DNA from 4 places in the Chryseobacterium sp. UF-290 genome. Region 4 is predicted to be linked to each of the others. Evidence: riboswitches for the same ligand, from Rfam matches in the RefSeq annotation. Region 4 holds a riboswitch; each other region holds the start of a gene.
The links. Region 4 has a riboswitch for cobalamin ahead of prpB (methylisocitrate lyase). Riboswitches for the same ligand answer to the same signal wherever they lie in the genome.

Region 1: linked by a shared signal. The riboswitch ahead of AC4IF5_RS06415 (TonB-dependent receptor plug domain-containing protein) and the one ahead of prpB (methylisocitrate lyase) in region 4 are both predicted to bind cobalamin.
Region 2: linked by a shared signal. The riboswitch ahead of AC4IF5_RS01915 (T9SS type A sorting domain-containing protein) and the one ahead of prpB (methylisocitrate lyase) in region 4 are both predicted to bind cobalamin.
Region 3: linked by a shared signal. The riboswitch ahead of AC4IF5_RS12940 (TonB-dependent receptor plug domain-containing protein) and the one ahead of prpB (methylisocitrate lyase) in region 4 are both predicted to bind cobalamin.

The regions. Positions count from the first base shown of each region.
Region 1 covers NZ_JBSICB010000004.1:204,895-210,681, forward strand. Annotated here, with positions in the region: gene AC4IF5_RS06405 (cytochrome-c peroxidase) at 1-591, shown strand, start outside; gene AC4IF5_RS06410 (transporter) at 603-1,550, shown strand; cobalamin riboswitch at 1,689-1,874, shown strand; gene AC4IF5_RS06415 (TonB-dependent receptor plug domain-containing protein) at 2,058-4,022, shown strand; gene AC4IF5_RS06420 (YncE family protein) at 4,019-5,152, shown strand; gene AC4IF5_RS06425 (cell surface protein) at 5,167-5,787, shown strand, end outside.
Region 2 covers NZ_JBSICB010000001.1:446,095-451,881, reverse strand. Annotated here, with positions in the region: gene dnaG (DNA primase) at 1-56, shown strand, start outside; gene clpP (ATP-dependent Clp endopeptidase proteolytic subunit ClpP) at 169-855, shown strand; gene AC4IF5_RS01915 (T9SS type A sorting domain-containing protein) at 967-2,079, opposite strand; cobalamin riboswitch at 2,150-2,342, opposite strand; gene AC4IF5_RS01910 (hypothetical protein) at 2,838-3,119, opposite strand; gene tpiA (triose-phosphate isomerase) at 3,146-3,904, opposite strand; gene AC4IF5_RS01900 (GxxExxY protein) at 4,045-4,422, opposite strand; gene AC4IF5_RS01895 (S9 family peptidase) at 4,466-5,787, opposite strand, start outside.
Region 3 covers NZ_JBSICB010000010.1:32,275-38,061, forward strand. Annotated here, with positions in the region: gene pafA (alkaline phosphatase PafA) at 1-1,122, shown strand, start outside; cobalamin riboswitch at 1,423-1,600, shown strand; gene AC4IF5_RS12940 (TonB-dependent receptor plug domain-containing protein) at 1,634-3,475, shown strand; gene AC4IF5_RS12945 (DUF5074 domain-containing protein) at 3,492-4,559, shown strand; gene AC4IF5_RS12950 (CCA tRNA nucleotidyltransferase) at 4,677-5,787, opposite strand, start outside.
Region 4 covers NZ_JBSICB010000002.1:270,559-276,345, forward strand. Annotated here, with positions in the region: gene mnmE (tRNA uridine-5-carboxymethylaminomethyl(34) synthesis GTPase MnmE) at 1-1,350, shown strand, start outside; cobalamin riboswitch at 1,776-1,967, shown strand; gene prpB (methylisocitrate lyase) at 2,435-3,343, shown strand; gene prpC (bifunctional 2-methylcitrate synthase/citrate synthase) at 3,330-4,484, shown strand; gene AC4IF5_RS03555 (bifunctional 2-methylcitrate dehydratase/aconitate hydratase) at 4,520-5,787, shown strand, end outside.

The sequences.
Region 1 (5,787 bases), on a different contig from region 4:
ATTTCGAAGATCAAAAACGATCAGAAATATAAAAAACTTTTTATGGCTGCCTACGGAGATGAAGCCATTACAGGGGAGAGGATTCTGAAGGCATTATCCCAGTTTATGACCTCATTGATATCAGCGGATTCAAAATATGACAGGTTCAGACAGGGAAAAGAGCAGTTTACTACTGAAGAATCTCAGGGAATGACCTTATTTAATCAGAAATGTGCTTCTTGTCATAGCGGAGAGCTGTTCACTGATGAAAGCTTCAGGAATACAGGAATGTATTATAATACCGGATTTAAAGATGCGGGAAGGTATCGTGTTACCCTTACTCAGGCTGATTGGATGAAATTCAGGGTTCCAAGTTTAAGAAACATTGAATATACGGCTCCCTATATGCATGACGGAAGATTTTACACCCTGGAGGCCGTGCTAAATTTCTATTCTGATCATGTGGAAGATAATCCCAATCTGGACCCACAGCTCAAACAGAATGGTCATACGGGAATTGCAATGAGTGATCAGGAAAAGCAGCTTATTATCGCTTTCCTGAAAACATTGTCCGATAAGAATTTTATATCCAATCCAAAATTTGCAGAATAATTTAAGAAAACATGAAGAAGATCATATTGATAATAGGTCTGGCTGTATTTAATATGAACCAGGCAAAGACGGTCAGAGACAGTGCTTATATTGTTCCGGAAAGCTTCAGCCGGATCAGTTTTTATGAAGATTGTGATGCATGTGGCTGTGCGGCAGGAAACGGTTCATCCGGTTTTGAATCTTTATTGAATCCACAGTTTATCGGGATCAAATACTTTGCCCAGCATTATAAGGCAAAAGAAAACTTATTTGTAAAAGACCTGACTCAGGATCAGTATTTCAATACATTACAGCTTTGGGGTAAGATTCCGGTGACGGAAAAATTGAGTGTTTATGCAAGTCTGCCATTCCATTTTCATGAAAAAAAAACAATGCAGGGGGATATCAGGATCAATGGGATTGGTGATCTGAACCTGATGGGAATTTACCGGTTAATAGGTTCTAAAGATAATTTTCATCAGCTGAGTGGAGGGCTGGGAGTGAAAGTTCCTCTCGGTAAGTTCGATGAAAAAGGAATATCAGGAGTCAATCCCAGCTTTCAGCTGGGAACCGGAAGCTGGGATTATCAGGCTGCTCTGAACTATAAATTTCAAAAAAACAAGATTGCGGTATTGATCAATACGGATTACACCATCAAGACAGAAAACAAAAAGCATTACCGCTTCGGAAATCAGTGGAATTATGCAGCCACAGGTTTTTATCAGATTACAGGAAATGAAAAGACTGTATTTTCTGTTAAGACCGGGCTTCAGGGAGAAGTCTACGCTCAAAATAAACAGTTTGGTGAAGGGCTGCCTAATACTTCCGGAAGCGCATTGTATGGAAAGCTGGGATTTGAAGCTTCCTATAAAAGGTTCAGCCTGGGAAGCGAAGTCATGCTTCCGGTGTATACCCATCTGGCGGGAGGAGATATCGAGGCGAAATCAAGGTTCAGTATTTTCCTGAATATCGGGATATAGCTGAGAATGTAAACAATTGTTCCTGCTACGGATGTACGAATAAAAGGATTTGTGCATTCGTGGCAGTTTTTATTTCTTTTGGTATATTTATAATATTGTGAATCATTTCGTTGTTGACGAATATATATTAATAATTGTCTATATTTGCCGAAATTTGGTGAGCCGTAAAAAGCTCTTAAAAGGGAATCCGGTGGAAATCCGGAACAGACCCGCTGCTGTAAGCTCCGCACCAGAGTTTTTGAAGAATATATCCACTGTTTTTTTAATGGGAAGGATTTCAAAAATGGAGTAAGTCAGAAGACCTGCCAGAAAATTAAACGTTTGACGCTTTCGTGGAATAAAGCTTAGGACAACAATGATTCTGTGCAGTGATCACTGTACTTTGTCGTTGCTTTCTTATATCCATTGGCGTCATCATTATCCATGAATGAGCTAATGGTGGCAAAACTGATTATATCTCAATTTCATAAAATTGTTTTCACCGCTTTGGTGTTAACATCTCAATTCTTGTTTTCCCAAACAAAGAAAAAGGACAGTCTCAAAGAAGAAGCGATCAAAGCTGTCGAAATCTATAAAAAGAATTTTAAGGAAATCCTTCCGGCACAGACATTACAGGGTGAGGAGCTTGAAAGGCTGAACAGCCAGTCGGTAGCTGATGCCTTGCGGTATTTTTCCGGGATACAGATCAAGGATTATGGAGGTATGGGCGGCCTGAAAACGGTGAATATCCGGAGTATGGGAAGCCAGCATGTAGGCGTTTTCTATGATGGTATCCAGCTGGGAAATGTGCAGAACGGTATTGTAGATCTTGGAAAATTTTCATTGGATGATATAGAATCGGTTTCTTTGTATAATGGTCAGAAAAGTGAGATTTTCCAGCCGGCAAAAGACTTCGGATCTTCAGGGTCAGTTTATCTTCAGCCTAAAACACCTGTTTTTAAGGGAGATCAAAAAACGAACTTGACGCTTAAGCTCAAATTAGGCTCCATCAGTTTATTTAATCCTTCGTTCCGTCTGGAACAAAAGCTTTCAGACAGGGTTTCTGCAAGTTTCAGTTCGGAGTTTTTACAGAGCGACGGACTATATAAGTATAAATATGAGAAGAAAAATTCTGACGGATCTATTGCCAATGATACCATTGCGAGAAGATACGATTCTTATATCAGAGCCAAACGTTTTGAAACCAGTTTTCACGGGACCATTGATGAAGGAAGCTGGAATGTGAGGGGGTATGGTTATATTTCAGATCGTGGGATTCCTACCGCCATTGTCAATAATGATTTTGGACCTAAAGGGCAGCAGATGCTGGATGAAAATTATTTTGTTCAGGCCGGTTTCAGGAAAAAACTGTTTCCAAAATTTGAAACCCAGGTTAAAGCCAAATTCGCATATGATTATACAAGATTCCTGGACACAGTTAATGTCGCGACAACAGCTCTTCCCATAGATAATGCTTATGTACAGAGAGAGCTGTATTTTTCCACATCAAATATTTATTCCATTAATAAAGACTGGGATGTAAGTGCCAGCTTTGATTTTCAGTATAATAATCTGGATGCCAGCCTTAGGGATTTTTCATATCCTACCCGCTATACTTCATTGCTTGCCTTTGCTACAACCTATCAGTGGAAAGGATTTAAGTTTTTGGGAAGCGTTCTCGGAACCTTTGTCCACGAAAATGTAAAAATGAATGCCAAGTCTCCTGATAAAACTGAATGGACACCTTCTGTATTTTTGAGCTATCAGCCTTTTGATGCAAAAGATTTTACGGTACGGGCTTTTTATAAAAGAGTTTTCAGAATGCCGACTTTCAATGATCTGTATTACACTATGATCGGAAACACAATGCTGAAACCTGAATATACGAATCAATATGATGCCGGCTTCACTTACCAGAAATTGTATGATCATAAAGTTTTTAAAGGGATTTATGTGAAAGTGGACGGATATTATAATGAAGTCGAAGATAAGATTGTCGCTGTTCCTACCACTAATCTTTTCAGATGGATGATGACAAACCTGGGTAATGTAAAGATCATAGGTGCAGATGTGAATGTCCGGGCTGAATTTGATATCAATAAAGTTAAACTGAAACCTCTGGTAAGCTATACCTACCAGAGAGCGGGAGATTTTACCGATAAAAAAGAAAGCTATTATGGAGACCAGATTCCTTATGTGCCATGGCATGCTGTAACTTTTACCATGATGGCAGATTATAAGGACTGGAGTTTCAATTACAGCTTTATGTACACCGGAGAACGCTATGATGCGCAGCTGAATAATATCCGTGCCAATTATCTTCAGCCGTGGTATACTCATGACATATCAATTCAGAGAAAATTCAACTGGCATTCCCATCAGTTCAAGGTCAGTTTTGAGGTCAATAACATGCTTGATCAATATTATGACGTGGTAAGGAACTATCCGATGCCCGGAAGAAATTTTAAACTTATTGTAAGCTTTATACTATGAAAAAACTAAACTTTTGCCTGCTGGCTCTTACCATCTTCTTTCTGTTCTCCTGCCGGACAGATGATTATGTGGTTCCTTCAGAAAAAAATGAAGTAGGTACCGGAGAAGATACTCCCATCAAAGGATTTTATCTTCTGAATGAAGGAAATATGGGCAGCAACAAGTGTACGCTCGATTATTTCGATTATGCTACCGGAACTTATCATAAAAATATTTACGCAGAGATCAACCCGAGTGTGGTAAAAGAGTTGGGTGATGTAGGAAATGATATCATGATCTACGGAAGCAAAATGTATGTGATTGTGAATGTTTCCAATAAAATTGAAGTACTGGAAGCTAAGACTGCAAAACGTATCAAGACCATACAGCTCCAGAACTGCCGCTATTTGTCTTTTAAAGGAAATAAAGTCTATGCCAGCAGCTATGCCGGCCCTGTTGAGTTAAACCCAAATTCTCCGCCCGGGAAAGTGGTAGAGATCGATACTACTTCACTGACGATTCAAAGACAGGTTGTGGTTGGGTATCAGCCGGAAGAGATGGAAATTATCGGGGATCAGCTTTTTGTGGCCAATTCCGGAGGATATATGTTCCCGAATTATGATAAAACAGTTTCTGTCATTGACCTCAATACTTTTACGCAGACCAAAAAAATTGATGTGGCGATCAATCTCCACCGTATTCAGAAAGATAATTACGGGGATCTATATGTGAGTTCCAGAGGAGATTATTACAATATTCCATCAAGTCTGTTTCTTGTGGATGCTGCTACGGGAACGGTGAAGAAGGACTTCCATGTTGCTGTCAGCGGAATGACGATCGTGAATGACAAGCTGTATTATTATGGCAATGAATTCAATTATAATACACATAGTTATGTCAAAACCTTCGGGATCATCGATGTCAAGACTGAGCAGGTCATTGCCAATAAAATTATTGATCAGCAATACGCTGATGAGATCAAAGCTCCTTACGGAATTGCTGTAAATCCTTATACGGAAGATATCTATCTGACTGATGCCAGAAACTATGTGACCACCGGATATGTATACTGTTTCGATAAGAACGGAAAATTCAAATGGAAGACAGAAGGAGGTAACATTCCTGCTCATTTTACTTTTTTATATAAATAAATTAGATTGAAAAAATGGAAAGAAAAACGGTACATATTTTAAAAACCATACTTCTCTCTTCGCTTCTGCTGGGAGCTGCAGCCTGTAAAAGCGATAGTGAAGAAGTTGTAGAAGAAGTGACTTTTCCTGCGGAAGTTCTTAAAGAATCCTATACGATTGACAGACTTAAGCTTTTAAATATAGACCCGAAAATTGAAGGTAAGTTGACATGGAGTATCAATGATTCTATTATTTCTGAAAATCAGGAGCTGGATTTTGTGAGTTCTTATGCAAAAACTTATCCTTTGACGTTAAAGGTGGAAGTAAAAGGGCTGGTGAAAAGCTATCAGTCGTCGATCATCGTTAATAAAGAGCTGACGCCTTATAGCAAATATATCGCAGATGTTTTTGAATTCCGTCCGGCTGTGGGGCAGTTTACCAATGAGATCCCGGAATATGTAAACGGAAATACGGAGGCAGATATGATCAAAAAAGCAAAAGAATCATTGGTAGGTGGAAATTCTACGATGATCACACTTGGCGGTTTTGGAGGCTATGTTGTTTTCGGCTTCGATCATACTATTCCTAATCTTGAAGGAAGAGATTTTAAGATCCTCGGCAATGCATTCTGGGGAAATGATGCCAACGCAACCAGA
Region 2 (5,787 bases), on a different contig from region 4:
GCAATATTATCGAATATTCACCGATCAAAGGGATCTATGCGGATCGAAAGAGATAGTTTAAAGACAAATATTTTTGTATTCTGTGACAAAAAGTCCTATAAAATTTTAGGAATAAATATTGTAATTTAAACTTTGAAAATTTTTGTTAAAATAATACATAATAGAAATATGGACATTAAAAAGGAATTCAGAGATTTCTCTGTAAAACATTTAGGAAACAACGGTCTGGTTACCGATCAGTATATGGGAATGTATGGCCCGACGAATCTTACTCCATACATCATGGAAGAAAGAAGATTGAACGTTGCTCAGATGGACGTTTTCTCCCGTCTGATGATGGACAGAATTATCTTCCTGGGAACAGGAATTGATGATCAGGTAGCGAACATCGTTACGGCGCAGCTTTTATTCCTTGAAAGTGCAGATCCTTCAAAAGATATTCAGATCTATATCAATTCGCCTGGTGGTAGTGTGTATGCCGGATTAGGTATTTACGACACAATGCAGATCATCAAGCCTGATGTAGCAACAATCTGTACAGGTATGGCTGCTTCAATGGGAGCGGTGTTATTGGTTGCCGGAGAAAAAGGAAAACGTTCCGCGCTTAAGCATTCAAGAGTAATGATTCACCAGCCTTCAGGAGGAGCGCAAGGGGTTGCTTCTGATATGGAGATCAACTTGAGAGAGATGTTAAAATTAAAGCAGGAGCTTTATGAAATCATCGGTCACCATTCAGGACAGACTTACGAGTGGGTTGAAAAATCTTCTGACAGAGACTACTGGATGACTTCTGAAGAAGCCAAAGGCTATGGAATGGTAGATGAGGTTTTACAGAGAGCCGCAGATAAAAAATAATTGATCATAAAATCATAGTAAAAACGCATCCAATGGATGCGTTTTTTGTTTTGCCACTAATCTGCGGATTTTTAGATTTTAATAAAAAAACGCCTTAAAAAGGCGCTATTACTATTTTTTCACGATCTTATGTATCGTTGAATGATCAGATGTTTTAATCTCAATGAAATAACCTCCTGAGCTTAAAGGCTGAATATTGATCTTAGTTTCCCGGGATGTCATTACTTTCTGACCTGAAGCGGAATAGATATTTACCTCTTTAACTTTCCCAGGGGTGTCGATCTGAATGAAATCACTTGCAGGGTTAGGATAAATACCAACTACTTTTCTATTAACATTAGCAACTCCCAGTGTGGCATTCGAAGCTTCTGTTGGAGTAAAAGGTCTTCTCTGTCCAAAGCTTAATCCTAACCAATCATTATTACCCAATTGAATCTGGGAAAGATCGGCTTTATTCTGCCAGCTTGATAGATCTTTTCCTTTGTATAATTTCCAGCTGTCAGGTCCGGAAGTATTGCCGGTGAAACTGTTCAGCGACAGTGTGGAAATCTGGTTATTAGCTGAGGTAAAATTAAAATACGAAGCCTGTGACTGAATGAGCTGTAAAGCCTGCTCAGCTGTTAATACCCCGTTATATTGTATTCCAAACACAAAAGAATTACCATTGCCGTTAGCATTATCTGTTCCGAAATCAATAACGACAAGGCTTTTATTAGCTCCGGCTCCGATCCAGTTGGTTATCTGAGATGAAGTATACCATTGGGAACTGTAGGCAGGAACAGGTATGGATGGAGGAATGTCCATATCATCCAAACCATATTTGATACCAAACCATAACCCATCTGTTAAATCAACATAACCTGCGCCATTATTGTTATTAGACATATTTTCCGCATCTGATCCGATCCAGGGTATCCAGGAATCATCGGTGCTTGGAGTATGGTGGTTGTATTTGAAGCTGTATAGAAATCCTGATAAAATATCCGCTTCCATTTTAGGTTCTGCTGATATAATAGCATTCATCATATCTTCCGCCTTTAAATTGTCAGCATCAAAGCGATATCCCCATGCATAAGATTTAGGAGTATTGCTGTCATTAAAGTCGGCAATGAAATAAGCCTTCTTAGAACCGGTTCCTACCCAGAATTTAATGTCGCTTTCTGTAAATTGGGCCGACAGGAACTGCATTACAAGCAGTAAGAAAAAGAAATAGATTTTCCTCATGATATATTTAAATTAAAGTTTTATTCCCGAAACTCAGTTGCAGGTAAAGCATAAAGCCTTTATTCCTGAAATTAAAAATGCATTCAAGGCAGGTCTCCTGGCTCACATCCTATAGCAGACCTTCCCGGATTTGCAATCCAGTGGTATGTAAAGCTACAGGTGAAACAGTTTACAGTTGCGGGTACAGCTCAAGAATTGAATAGTATATTCTCACTTGATTCCCTATTAATGAACAGCGTTCAACCTTAAATCGCCGCAAATATATCATATAAATTTTTGATGTTTATTTTGTGAATTATACAGCTGTTTTCCGTTATTATGCTATTCGGTATATCCACCGGGGAATGTTTTTTTCAAATTAATAAAGAATCTGTGCCTGTATTTTTATTTTCGGATCGTAATGAGGAATACTGATGTTTATATTTAATTCACTTTACAGGTTGTATTGTTAAAGTACAATTGTCATTGTATTTAAGATCAGTTTATAATCAATGTATACTTTCGCAGCCATAAAAGAAAATATGAAAAAGTATTATTATTTGTTTTGGTGCTGGCGCATTGACATCATGTAAAGATGATACAGGTAATAAATAACCATGACAGAAATGGAAACCCTAAAGCGAAGATCTTGCCTAAAACAGGTAAGGCAGATAAAGGAACGATGTACGTAGTCGATATTCAGTAATTCAATAATTAGATTTTTTTAAAGGAAACGGCGGAATCGAAGATTCCGCCGTTTTTTATTTTTATAATATTTTTTAGCTAGCTTCTCTCTTTTTAAAGAAAATTCTATAAATTAAAAACGTTTGTATTAAAACGTTGCCTATAAATATTAATACTGTTTGATAAGTCGGAATGGCAGCATAAAAAGGCAGTGATTTATTAAATAAAATTGCCGGAGAACTTACCAGGGCCTTTATCAAAAGTAAAGGATAATTTAAAAAAACAGGTTTTAAACCAATTAAAAACTGATCATAAATACAGACATAAATTATATCAAATAAAAGAATTCCAAAGAATATTAAAATAATTTTTTTCATGTCTATACAATTAAGATTCTTTTATTTTAATTAAAAGCCTCAATAATTTTAGAGAAATCTTCCAGCTTTAAAGCTGCTCCTCCGATAAGACCTCCGTCGATATCAGGCTGAGAGAAGATCTCTTTTGCATTATCAGGTTTTACAGAACCTCCGTAAAGAATAGAAACCTCATCAGCAACTTCCTGTCCGTATTTGGAAGCAATGATATTTCTGATGTGAGCGTGGATTTCCTGAGCCTGTTCCGGTGTTGCTGTTTCTCCGGTTCCGATAGCCCAAACCGGTTCGTAAGCGATCACTACCTTTTTGATCTCATCAGCAGAAAGTGTGAAAAGTGCCACTTCAGTCTGATTCTTTACCACTTCAAGATGTTGTCCTGCCTTTCTCTGCTCAAGCGTTTCTCCGTTACAGTAGATAGGCGTAAGACCTTTATCCAAAGCCAATTTGATCTTTCTGTTGCAGTGAGAATCTGTTTCTCCGTGGTATTGTCTTCTTTCAGAGTGACCGATCAGTGACCCGTTTGCATCGATAGATTCCAGCATATCCGCAGAGATCTCACCTGTGTAAGCACCACTTTCATGCTCGCTCATATCCTGAGAAAAGACCCCGATTTCATCCTTTTCAAAGATATCCTTTGCCATCATCAGATACAACGATGGTGGAGCGATCCAAACCTCACAGTTGGTAGCATTATTGTTTTTATAGCTTAGTAACTGAATCATTAATTGTTGTGCATCAATTACATTTTTGTTCATTTTCCAGTTGCCTGCAACTATTTTTCTTCTCATAAGATTTATAATATTGATTGATTTATTTTTTATTTTTCTGATTAAGCTCGCTTACATCTGCGTTATCTGCAAAATCTGCGAGCTTTATTTTCTATCTCTCGCTGATTGGTTTGATTTCGCAGATTAACATCATTACATATTTATAGGTTGTTTACAACTCTTTTTATATTATCTAAAATACTGGAAGTATTGAAATTAATCAGCAATCCCAGTTTTTTATCAGCTAATTTTAAATAAGTATATAATTGTTTATAATGAATATTATCTAGTTCTTTCACTGATTTCAGTTCTAAAATAACCTTATCTTCTACTAAGATGTCAATTTTAAAATTAATATCAAATTTTTTGTGGTCATAATAAACAGGAAGTATAACTTCAGATTTAACACACAGTCCATTTTCTTCTAATTCATAGATTAGAATTTTTTGATATACAGATTCAAGTAAACCAGGTCCTAACTGATTATAAACATTGAAAACACACTTTCGTACAATATATGAGATTTCATTTTCTGTCATCAAATATGAATCTGCGTTATCTGCAAAATCTGCGAGAACCTTATTATTTACTAATTCCTTCCAATTTGAACATGAACGCATACACCAGTGCAAGATCCTTCAGGTAATCAAATCTTCCTGAAGCCCCTCCATGACCGTATTCCATGTCAGTTTTTAATAATAAAACATTCTTATCTGTTTTCATATCTCTCAGTTTTGCCACCCATTTGGCTGGTTCAAAATACTGTACCTGAGAATCATGAAGACCTGTTGTTACCAATAGATTGGGATAGTTCTTCTTTTCTATATTTTCATAGGGAGAATAAGATTTCATATAGAAATAAGCCTCTTTATTGTTTGGATTTCCCCATTCGTCATATTCATTGGTCGTTAAAGGAATGCTTGTATCAAGCATGGTATTGACTACATCTACGAAAGGAACCTGAGAGATCACTCCATTCCAGAGACCTGGGCTCATGTTAGCTATGGCTCCCATCAGTAATCCGCCCGCGCTTCCGCCCTGAGCATACAGATGTTTCGGAGAGGTATATTTTTCTTTCACAAGATATTCTCCGGCATCGATGAAATCGGTAAATGTGTTTTTCTTTTTCATCATTTTACCGTCTTCATACCATTGTCTTCCCATTTCCTGTCCGCCACGGATGTGAGCGATAGCGTAGGCAAAACCTCTGTCCAGAAGGCTCAGCCTGTTACTGTTGAATGTCGCATCCATAGAACTTCCGTAAGAACCGTATGCATACAGCAGTAAAGGACTGTTGCCATCTCTTTTAAAGCCTTTTTTATAAACAATAGAGATCGGGATTTTAGTCCCGTCTTTTGCTGTGGCAAAAAGTCTTTCCGTAGTATAATTGTCTTTATTGTAGCCACCTAACACTTCCTGCTGTTTCAGCAATGTTCTTTTTCCGGTTTTCAGATCCTGCTCATATTGAGAACTCGGAGTAATCATGGAAGTGTATCCGAAACGGAAATTATCCGTATTATACTCAGGATTTCCTGATGAATAGACGGTATAAGCCGGCTCATCAAATTTTAAAAACTCTTTTTTTCCGGTCTTTCGGTCGTAGATCACCAATTGGGAAAGCCCGTTTTGCCTTTCACTGAATACAAGATAATTTTTAAAGGCACTGATCCCTTGCATCAGGACATCTTTCCTGTGCGGAATAAAGTCTTTCCAGTTTTCAATACCTGTCTTATCCAAAGGTGTTTCCACTACCTTGAAATTAAGAGCATCCTTATTGGTTGTAATTAAAAACTTATCTTCCAGGGAGGTGACATCATACAGAACATCTTTTATTCTCGGCTGGAAAACTTTAAACGTTCCGTTAGGATCATTAGCATCCAGATATCTTGTCTCAGACGAAGTCG
Region 3 (5,787 bases), on a different contig from region 4:
CCAAACGGAGCTTTCTGGTTTGATGACAGTACCGGGAATTTCATTACAAGCACATGGTATATGAATGATCTTCCACAATGGCTAAAATCTTTCAACGCTCAGAATTTACCGGAAAAATTAGTGGCTAATGGCTGGAATACATTACTTCCGATCAATCAGTATACGGAAAGCTCACCGGATAACTCTTCCTGGGAAGGATTGCTGGGAAGCGCAAAAACCCCTACATTCCCTTACAACAATCTGGCTCAGGATTATCAGACGAAAAAAGATAACATCCGTTATACACCTTTCGGAAATACGCTGACGCTGAAGCTGGCAGAAGCTTCTGTAGAAGGCGAAAAACTGGGTGGAGATAATATCACGGACTTCTTAGCAATTAATTTAGCTTCTACTGATTATGCCGGACATAAATTCGGGCCTAATTCTATTGAGGTAGAAGATGTTTACATCAGACTAGACCAGGATCTGGCAGAGTTCTTCAAATATCTGGATTCAAAGGTAGGAAAGGGAGAGTATACTGTTTTCCTTTCTGCTGACCATGGTGGAGCACATTCTGTTGGATTCCTTAAAGAGCATAAAATCCCGACAGGCATCTTTGGAGAGGGGGCAGAAAAGAATCTTAACCAAAAGCTGAAAGATAAATTCGGGGCAGATAAACTGATCAATGCTATTGATAATTATCAGATTTATTTTGACAGAAAAGTATTGACAGACAGTAAGCTGGAATTAGATGATGTAAGAAATTTTCTTGTGAAAGAACTGGAAAAAGATCCTACTGTTCTATATGCCGTTTCTGTGGATAAGGTTCAGGAATCAAACATTCCGGAACCGATCAGGCAAAGGATCATCAACGGGATCAACAGACAGAGAAGCGGTGATATCCAGCTGATCTCCCATGATTCTATGCTTCCTCCGTATTCAAAAAAAGGAACTACGCACAATGTATGGAATTCTTACGATTCACACATTCCTTTGATCTTTATGGGCTGGGGAGTGAAGCAGGGAGAAAGCAATAAGGCTTACCATATGACTGATATTGCTCCTACAGTGTCTTCATTATTAAAGATCCAGTTCCCAAGCGGAAATGTAGGAAATCCGATCACTGAAGTTATCGGAAAATAATTTAACAAGATCTGTTATCTATAACTAAAGCTGCTTTCAATAAAGAAAGCAGCTTTTTTAATTTTAGGACCTGTGTAAATTTTAATAAAAAGTTCTTTTGTTATTCTGAATGGAGCTAAGTGGAATGAAGATTCTTTTTTGAAAATAGGTTGTTTGAAATTTTCCGACTTCACTTCGTTTCGCTCAAAATGAGAACCTGTACAATTGAAATTAAAAATTGAAACGGGCTCTTAAATTATTCAAATTAAACAGTGTGTGCTTGATCGGTCATTCACTTTTTGCCCAATACATATAAAAAACTATCTTTGCAAAAATTTTGGTTTCCAATATATTGGAATGAAAAGGGAATCGGGTGAAACTCCCGGACTGTCCCCGCAACTGTAGATCGCAACAAAAGTTTCTGTAAGCAGCCACTGTATAAAAACGGGAAGGTGCAGAAAGCGAAAGTCAGGAGACCTGCCGGAATTATAATCAAAAAAATATATTGCTTTCGGAGGAAAAGTAAAATAATATGGATATAAAAAGATCTTTAGTACTGTTTTTTTCGTCTTATAGCTGTTTTCTTTTTGCTCAGGAGAAAGCCGTTGATACTATTTATATCTTTGACAACCAGATGAACCGGGTGAAGCTCTTTCATCCCGTGAAAATCATCTCAACAGAGGACGTTGAGAAAAATTCAGGTAATTTGTCCGAACTTCTCAGATTCCAATCTCAGATTTATATTAAAGAAAATGGAAGAGGGGCTGTTTCCTCTCCTTCTTTCAGAGGGACCACAGCTCAGCAAACAGCTTTTGTGTGGAATGGAATAAACATCAATTCCAGTTTTTTAGGCCAGGGAGATGTTAACAATATTGCTGTGTTTGGCTATGATCAGATCGGAATAAAAGCAGGTGGAGGAAGTGTGATCTATGGTAGTGGTGCTGTTGGAGGAAGTATTCATTTGAATAATACCCTTGATTTTAACAAAGGTTTTCATGGGGCTTTGTTTTCGGAAGCAGCTTCCTTTGATACATATAATAATTTTGTCAGAGGGTCTTATAGTGATGATAAGCTTAGCTTTAAGGTTTCGGGAAGCCATTCAATAAGTAAAAACGATTATAAGGTTGAAGAGGATAATAGGAAGGTCTATACCAATGATAATGGCCAATATTATAATACTAATATCAATATATCCACTGCTTATAAAGTTGCCCCGCATCATCAGGTTTCCTGGATATCAGAGCTTTTTAATGGAAAACAGCATTATCCTGTTCATTTTGGAGATTTGGAGAATAAAACAAAATATGAAACCCAGAATATCCGAAGTCTGCTTTCCTGGGATTGGAATAATGCACGATTCAGTAATTCATTCAAAGCTGCTTATACGGAAGAGAACTTTCAATATTTTGGCGATATTAATGGTCCTGAGACTAGCGGAGGGGCAGGAAAGAATTATATTCTGAAAAATGATTTCAATTATTTTCTGAGTTCAAAATGGAATATCAATGTTATCGGTGAATTTCAGGTTAATAAAGGAAATGGAGAAGGTAGTTCGGGAATTGGAAACATTAGTAGAAAAGCAGGATCTATTGCCGGGTTGCTTCGTTATTTTCCAACAAAAGATTTGCGTTTTGAAGCTGGAATCAAGAAAGATTTTGTAGAAGATATCAGCTCTCCTGTTTTATTTTCTTTTTCAGGAAAATGGAGCACTGCAACATGTTATGATCTGGAATTAAATGTTTCAAGAAATTTCAGAGCACCTTCATTTAATGACTTATATTGGGCCCAGGGAGGCAATAAGAATTTAAAACCGGAAACCTCTTATCAATTTGAGCTGAGAAACCTTTTAAAAATGGGAGTTTTCAAACTTTCTGTTACTCCTTATTACATGAATATTCGGGATATGATCCGATGGCTCCCAACGTCTGCCGGATATTATGGAGCTTCGAACACCAATAAAGTAGAGGCCTATGGATTAGAGTCCCAGCTGGAATTTGAAAAAAAAGCTGGAAAGCATATTCTTAAATCTAATCTGGGATATTCCTATACAAAATCAACAGATCTTGATATTCAAAAGCAGCTGATGTATGTCCCTCGTCATAAATTTACCGGAAATATAGATTATGAGTATGATTTTGTGAAAGTATATGTGCAGGGAATGTTTAATGGATTAACATATACAGATTCTAATGAAACTCAAGAATATGCCTTAAATTCATATTTTGTGATGAATGCCGGAATCGCTGTAACATTTTTTAAAAATTATACAATGGGCTTTAAAGTAAATAATATTTTGAATGAAACTTATTATACCATGCTTTCCTATCCATTACCTAAACGAAATTATAGTCTTAACTTAAATATCAATTTTTAAAATAAATTAATTACATATGAATATTAGAAAAATTTTACCTCTTGTGTTTGCTTCCATGTTACTTTTCAATGTTTCATGTAGCAGTGATAGTAGTTATGAAGGTATTGACGGAGTGACCAGGTTCGACTCCGGAGTGCTCGTTTCTAATGAAGGAGGATTTACCACTACGACTTCTGAAGTTTCTTTTGTAAGCAATGATCTTGCTACCGTATTTAATAAAATATATGGAATAAGTAATAATAATGAAGCTTTAGGAAAAGTGCTTCAAAGCATAGGCTTCCATGGAGATCGTGCTTATTTGGTTTCTAATGTTCCCAATAAAATCGACATTGTAGACCGTTATACATTTAAAAAACAGACTACTGTAACTGCTAATTTGGATGGAGCAAGGTATATTGCTTTTTCAGGAAATCAATATTACGTAACTAACAATAATTTTGATACTTCTAAAAGAAAACTTAATGTTTATAATATTTCGGATAACTCTTTTGTAAAAAGTATTGACTTTACAAATGCTGCGGAAAAAGTAGTTGAGGCAGGTGGTCGTATTGTAGTACAAACCGATGGTGTAGGTTATGATGCAAGCTGGAACCCAATTCCAACCGGATATACTGTAACGATTGTGAATCCATCCACAAATGTGGTAAGTCAAACCGTAAACCTTCCAAACGATGGAATCATTAAAGATCTTATTTCATACAAAGGGAATGCTTATGTATTGGTTTCCGGTGATACCGATTCATTTATCTATAAGATCAATACTGCAAACGGAACTTATGAAACAACAACTTTGACAGCAATACCTAAAGTTCAGAAACTTAGAGCCGATAATGACAAGTTCTATTTCATTACTGATACCAATAAGGTGTATGCAATGGCTGTAGGATCTACAGCAGTACCCACAGCTCCTGTTGTCACAGCTGTAGGTAATGTATATGGATTTGATGTAATTGACGGTAGAATTTTTGCAGCTGATGCGAACTATACCACAGATGGTAAAGTAAATGTTTATAGTGCAGCTAGCGGTACTTTATTGAGAAACTTTACTGCAGGAATCGGAACAAATGGATTCTATAAAAACTAAATATGACGCTTCGGCGTATACCTTATAATTTTTTTTATTTTTTTTCATCATTTGTGTTTTTTTCCGGTCGGTTTCTTAGAAACCGGCCGGCTTTGTTTTCATCAATAGAATAATCAATCAGATGGTTAATCCCAGTTTTTCCGCTTCAGCAATCACAAATCTGGTTGCTTCTTCTTTTTCATTAGGAATCTCTCCTTCAAGGATCGCCTCCTTTACTTTCTCTTTCAGAATACCGATTTCACGGCCCGGTTTAAGATTGAACATTTCCATAATCTCTTCACCGGTAATAGGCGGCTGAAAATTTCTTACCTGGTCCTTTTCTTCCACTTCTTTGATCTTTACAGCTACATATTCAAAATTCTTTTTGAATTTCTCCTGCTTTTTAGAGTTCTTGGTAGTAATATCAGCTTTACAAAGCGTGAAAAGGTCTTCCAGGTTTTCGCCGGCATCAAACAATAACCTTCTTAATGCAGAATCTGAGGCATCATCTGTAATGAGAGCAATGGGACGGGATGAAAGCTTCACCATTTTCTGGACATATTTCATATCGCTTCCCAATGGTAGTTTCAATCGTTGGAAAAGAGATTTTACCATTTTTGAACCTAAGAATTCATGACCATGAAAAGTCCAGCCTGTTCCTTCCACAAATTTTTTCGTGGGTGCTTTACCTATGTCATGAAGCAGAGCTGCCCAGCGCAGCCAAAGATGATCTGTATTTACAGAAATATTGTCTACAACTTCAAGAGTATGGTAAAAGTTGTCTTTGTGAGTCTGTCCTTCTACCTCTTCTACACCTTTCAGTTCGATCAGCTCTGGAATGATCAGTTTTAAAAGACCGGTTTGCTCCATCAATCGTAATCCTACGGAAGGCTTTGCAGACATCATGATCTTATTGAATTCCACCATGATCCTTTCCATAGAAACGATTTTGATTCTTTCTGCTTCCTGTTGGATTGCATTTAAAGAGTTCTCTTCAATAGTAAAGCTTAAAGTGGAGGCAAAACGTACTGCTCTCATCATCCTCAGCGGATCATCGGAATAGGTTTGTGCAGGTTCAAGGGGAGTCCGTAAAATTCCTTTTTCAAGATCATCAATCCCGTTGAACGGATCGATAAGTTCACCGAAATTGTCTTTATTCAAAGAGATCGCCATTGCATTAATGGTAAAATCTCTTCTTTTTTGATCATCTTCCAGGGTACCACCTTCTACTTCCGGCTTTCTGCTGTTT
Region 4 (5,787 bases):
AACGGAATAGGTGCTTTAGGCATTATCAGAGTTTCAGGGGATGAAGCATTACCCATAGTTCAAAAAAGCTTTCCGGCTAAAAAGCTGGAGAAACAGAAATCCCATACCATTCATTACGGATACTTTATGGATGGCGGGGAGACTATTGATGAAGTTATGCTTTCGATCTTTCTGGCTCCGAAAAGCTTCACTACAGAAAATTCTGTAGAAATTGCCTTTCACGGTTCCCCACATATCGGTAAACGTATTCTTGAGACCCTGATCAAAAATGGAGCACGAATGGCTAAGGCAGGTGAATTTACCCTGCGTGCATTCATCAATGGAAGGATCGATCTTTCTCAGGCTGAAGCTATTGCAGATGTGATCGCCTCTGAAAATGAAGCCTCCAGAAAGGTAGCTATCAATCAGCTAAAGGGAGGAATTACCAATGAAATATCCTTACTGAGAACCGATCTCCTGAATTTTGTTTCTCTGATCGAACTGGAACTGGATTTTGCAGAAGAGGATGTAGAATTCGCCGACAGAACCGCGCTAAGCGGACTGCTGGATAAAATTGAAATCAAATTAGATTCCCTCATTGAAAGCTTCCAATACGGAAATGCCATTAAAAACGGAACAGCCGTTGCCATCATCGGAAAACCCAATGCCGGTAAGTCTACCCTACTCAATGCCCTATTGAAAGAAGAAAGAGCTATTGTAAGCAATATTGCCGGAACGACAAGGGATACGATCGAAGAGGTACTGCATATTAAAGGTCACGCCTTCAGGCTGATCGACACCGCCGGACTTCGTGAAACAGCAGATGAGATCGAAGCTATCGGAGTAAAAAAAGCCAAAGAAAAAGTTGAAAATGCCAATATCCTGGTATATCTGGCCGATGCAGCTACAGAGAATTTTTCAGAAGATATTGACATGATTCAATCCCTGCTGAGAGATGATCTGAAGCTTATTATCTGTGCTACAAAAATTGATGAAGTGACTCCAACAAAATATGAAACCGTAGAGGATGTCTTCAGAAATGCCATTACCCATGAATTTGATTTCATCAAAATTTCTGCCGTTGAAAACCAAAATATCCAGGATCTTAAAAATGAATTATCTTCATACGTGGAACATTTAAAATCTGAAGAAAATAACGTTGTTATTACCAACCAGCGCCACTTCGAAGCCCTGCAAAAATCTTCAGATGCCGTACATAAAGTAAAAGAAGCTATTTCTTTCCAGATTTCTACAGAATTATTGGCATATGAATTGAGAAATGCACTGGAACATCTGGGGACAATTTCTGGTGAAGTGACTAGTAATGAGATACTTGGAAATATCTTCTCAAAATTTTGTATCGGCAAGTAATAACTGTCTGATTTTCAACAATTTAAACCTAAAAAAACTTCCCTGTTTTTCTGCCAATTATTGATTACACAGTATGAAAACGTTAAGACTATGCAGACAATAAACCGATAAAGGAAGGCTCAGAAAAATTAAATCAGATCCAGGAAATACATTTTAATGGATTGCAATATCCATTTTGTATACCAATAATCAGATTGCTTTTTGTTTGCAATATGTAAAAAAAACCGACAAATCTGTTAACTATGTCTGAATTTTCGGTTAAGTTTTATAATAATTTAATGAAGTAATTGGGATAGTTCCAAAAAAACACCTTTCACAACCACAACATTATCAATACATTAAAATAAATTTATTATTGTTCACATAAAATATCTTGCCGTTTTCATAAAATACCTATATTTATCACCAAGGAGTTCTTAACACCTTCTTTATCAACCGAAATTGGTTACACTTAGCTGTGTATTAAAAGGGAATCGTGTGCAAATCACGAACTGTCGCGCAACTGTAAGTAACATATTAAAGGTTTTTATCAATACTGTCCACTGTATATCTTTTATATGGGAAGGACGATAAAAGCTGTTACAAGTCAGGAGACCTGCCTATTTCGAATTGACGATGCTTTCGCGGTATGAAGCTTATAGTCAGGTATGATACGATATGGATAACTGTGTGATAAAAATGCTTATTAGCAGACGTTATTTTTTGAAACAGAATTAGTTAATGGGGGTGCAAGCCTTTTCCATTATACTATAGCTCATTCGTATTCCCTTTCCATAATTTTCTTTCTGGCCAATAAGCATTGTGAAGTTTACTGAGAACTTTTTATAGGATTTAATCAATGTAAAAAGTTTAAAAATGTACCCAGGCAATCCTGATTATTTATGCATTAGCGACAGGCTTCTCAATAGACAAGTCCGGACAGGAAGAATTTTGCAAAATTCTCAAATTCAGAATGTATTTAAGATTCATCCGCTCCCTTCTGATCATTTTCTTTTTACTGCCCAACAGTTGAGCCTATCCGGTTATTGCTGTACTAATACATCTCCATTTACAAACAAACTTCAACTCAACAATAAATATTATAATGAACAAAAATGAAAATTGGAAGTCTCCCGGTATGCTGTTCCGGGAGGTTATGAAAAAAGAAAATCCCCTGCAGATTGTCGGAGCTGTTAATGCAAACCATGCATTACTGGCACAGCAAGCTGGCTTCAATGCGATCTATCTTTCAGGAGGTGGTGTTGCTGCAGGTTCTTTAGGAATTCCTGATTTAGGGATCACCACTTTAGAAGATGTATTAACAGATGTTCAGCGTATAACCAATGTATGTGATTTACCATTAATGGTAGATGTAGATACAGGATTTGGTCCTTCGGCATTTAATGTGGCAAGAACCGTAAAATCATTGATTAAAGCCGGAGCTGCGGCCATGCATATTGAAGACCAGGTTGGCGCAAAACGCTGCGGACATCGTCCGGGAAAAGAGGTAGTAAGCAAAGAAGAGATGGCAGACAGGTTGAAAGCTGCTGCTGATGCCAGAACAGACGAAAGCTTTGTTATTGGGGCCAGAACAGATGCATTCGCTAATGAAGGTTTGGACAAAACGTTAGAAAGAGCTGTTGCCTATAAAGAAGCAGGTGCGGATTTCATCTTTGCTGAAGCTGTTCCTGATTTAAGTTTTTATCAAAAATTTGTTGATGCTGCCGGAATTCCCGTGCTCGCCAATATCACCGAATTCGGGATGATAAAGATGTATACTGTTGACGAATTGAAAGCTGCCGGTGTCGGGTTGATTCTTTATCCGCTTTCTGCATTCCGTGCCGCCAACAAAGCCGCCCAAAATGTATATGAGCACATCCGCAGAGACGGAACACAGGCTAATGTATTAGATACTATGCAAACCAGAGAAGAGCTTTACCAAAGCATTGGTTACCACGACTATGAACAAAAATTAGATAACCTTTTTAAACAAAATAATAATGTCAACTCATAACGAACCAACATTTAAGCCTAAAAAAAGTGTAGCGCTTTCAGGTGTAGCGGCCGGCAATACTTCACTTTGCAGTGTAGGAAAAAGTGGAAATGACCTCCATTACAGAGGATATGATATTCTGGATTTAGCAGAGAAAGCACAATTTGAAGAAGTCGCCTACCTTTTGATCTATGGCCAACTGCCTACCGAAGCACAATTAAAAAACTATAAAGCCAAATTAAAATCTTTAAGAGGACTTCCCCACTCTGTAAGAAATATTCTAAAGAGTATTCCTGCTGCCGCACATCCCATGGATGTAATGCGTTCAATGGTATCAGCGATCGGCAGCATTCAGCCGGAAAAAGATGATCATAATGTTGCGGGGGCAAGAGATATTGCGGATAAGCTATTGGCATCGTTTAGTTCAGGGTTATTATACTGGTATCATTATACCCATAATGGTAAAGAAATCGATGTAGAAACAGATGATGATACTATTGGCGGGCATTTTTTACACTTATTGCATGGCAAAAAGGCTCCCGATTCCTGGGTGAAAGCGATGGAAATCTCGCTCAACCTTTATGCGGAACATGAATTTAATGCTTCCACTTTTACAGCACGTGTCATTGCCGGAACAGCTTCAGACTTTTACTCCTGCATAACGGGTGCTATTGGGGCCTTAAGAGGACCAAAGCATGGAGGCGCCAATGAGGTGGCTTTTGAAATCCAAAGCCGTTATAATTCTCCTGATGAAGCTGAAGAAGACATCAGGAAGCGTATTGCCTCCAAAGAGGTGATTATTGGATTTGGACATCCTGTTTACACCATATCAGACCCACGAAATGTAGTGATCAAAAAAGTAGCTAAGGAACTCTCCGAAGAAGCCGGAGATATGCTGCTGTACAATATCGCTGAAAGACTGGAGACCGTCATGTGGGAAGAAAAGAAAATGTTCCCGAATCTTGACTGGTTCTCTGCTGTATCTTATCACTTGATGGGGGTTCCTACCTTAATGTTCACTCCATTATTTGTTATCTCAAGGGTTACAGGATGGAGCGCGCACATTATTGAGCAAAGACAGGATGGAAAAATCATCCGTCCGAGCGCCAATTATACAGGACCTGAGAATAAAGAGTTTGTCTCCATAGAAAACAGAAAATAAAAAATCACAATTAATCATTAAACTATACAACAAAGATGTCATCACACATTTCAAACGAAAGACCACAACCGGATAAGGTATTAACAGATATTGCAGATTATGTATTACACTATGAGATTAAAAATGATTTAGCCTGGAAAACGGCTCATTACTGTCTTTTAGATACGATCGGATGTGGCCTGGAAGCATTGACTTATCCAGCATGTACAAAACTTTTGGGGCCTATCGTAAAAGGTACAGTCGTTCCGAACGGAGCAAAAGTTCCGGGAACACAGTTTCAGCTAGATCCGGTTCAGGCTGCTTTTAACATTGGAGCGATTATCCGTTGGTTAGATTTCAACGACACCTGGCTGGCTGCTGAATGGGGACACCCTTCTGATAACCTTGGGGGAATTTTGGCCACCGCAGACTGGTTATCAAGAACCAACATCGCTGAGGGAAAAGCCCCTTTAAAAATGAAACAGGTTCTGGAAGCTATGATTATGGCCCATGAGATCCAGGGTGTAATGGCACTGGAAAATTCATTCAACAAAGTAGGTTTAGACCATGTACTGTTGGTGAAATTAGCTTCCACAGCGGTTGTTGGGAAGCTAATCGGCTTAACCCGTGATGAGCTGATCAATGCCATTTCGTTATCTTTCGTTGACGGGCAATCTTTAAGAACTTACCGTCATGCACCTAATACAGGAAGTCGTAAATCATGGGCTGCGGGAGACGCTACTTCAAGAGCCGTACGTTTGGCATTAATCGCCAAAACCGGAGAAATGGGTTACCCATCTGTACTGACTGCTAAAACATGGGGGTTCTATGATGTTTCGTTCAACGGAAATGAATTCAAATTCCAGAGAGATTACGGATCTTATGTAATGGAAAATGTACTGTTCAAGATCTCCTTCCCCGCAGAATTCCATTCCCAAACCGCAGTAGAAGCAGCGATGACTTTGAACGGTAAATTGAAAGAATTGGGAAAATCATCTGATGATATCAAAAAAATCACCATTCGTACCCATGAGGCAGCGATTCGTATTATCGATAAAAAAGGCCCGCTTAATAATCCTGCCGACCGTGACCATGCCATACAGTATATGGTAGCTGTTCCCCTTATTTTTGGAAGATTAACTGCTGCGGATTATGAAGATACTATCGCCGCAGATCCAAGAATCGACATTCTTCGTGATAAAATAGAATGTGTTGAAGAAGCCCAGTTTACCAGGGATTATCATGATCCTGAAAAACGGTCCATCGCCAATGCTTTAACAGTAGAGCTCAATGATGGAACCGTCTTAGATGAAATCGTTGTAGA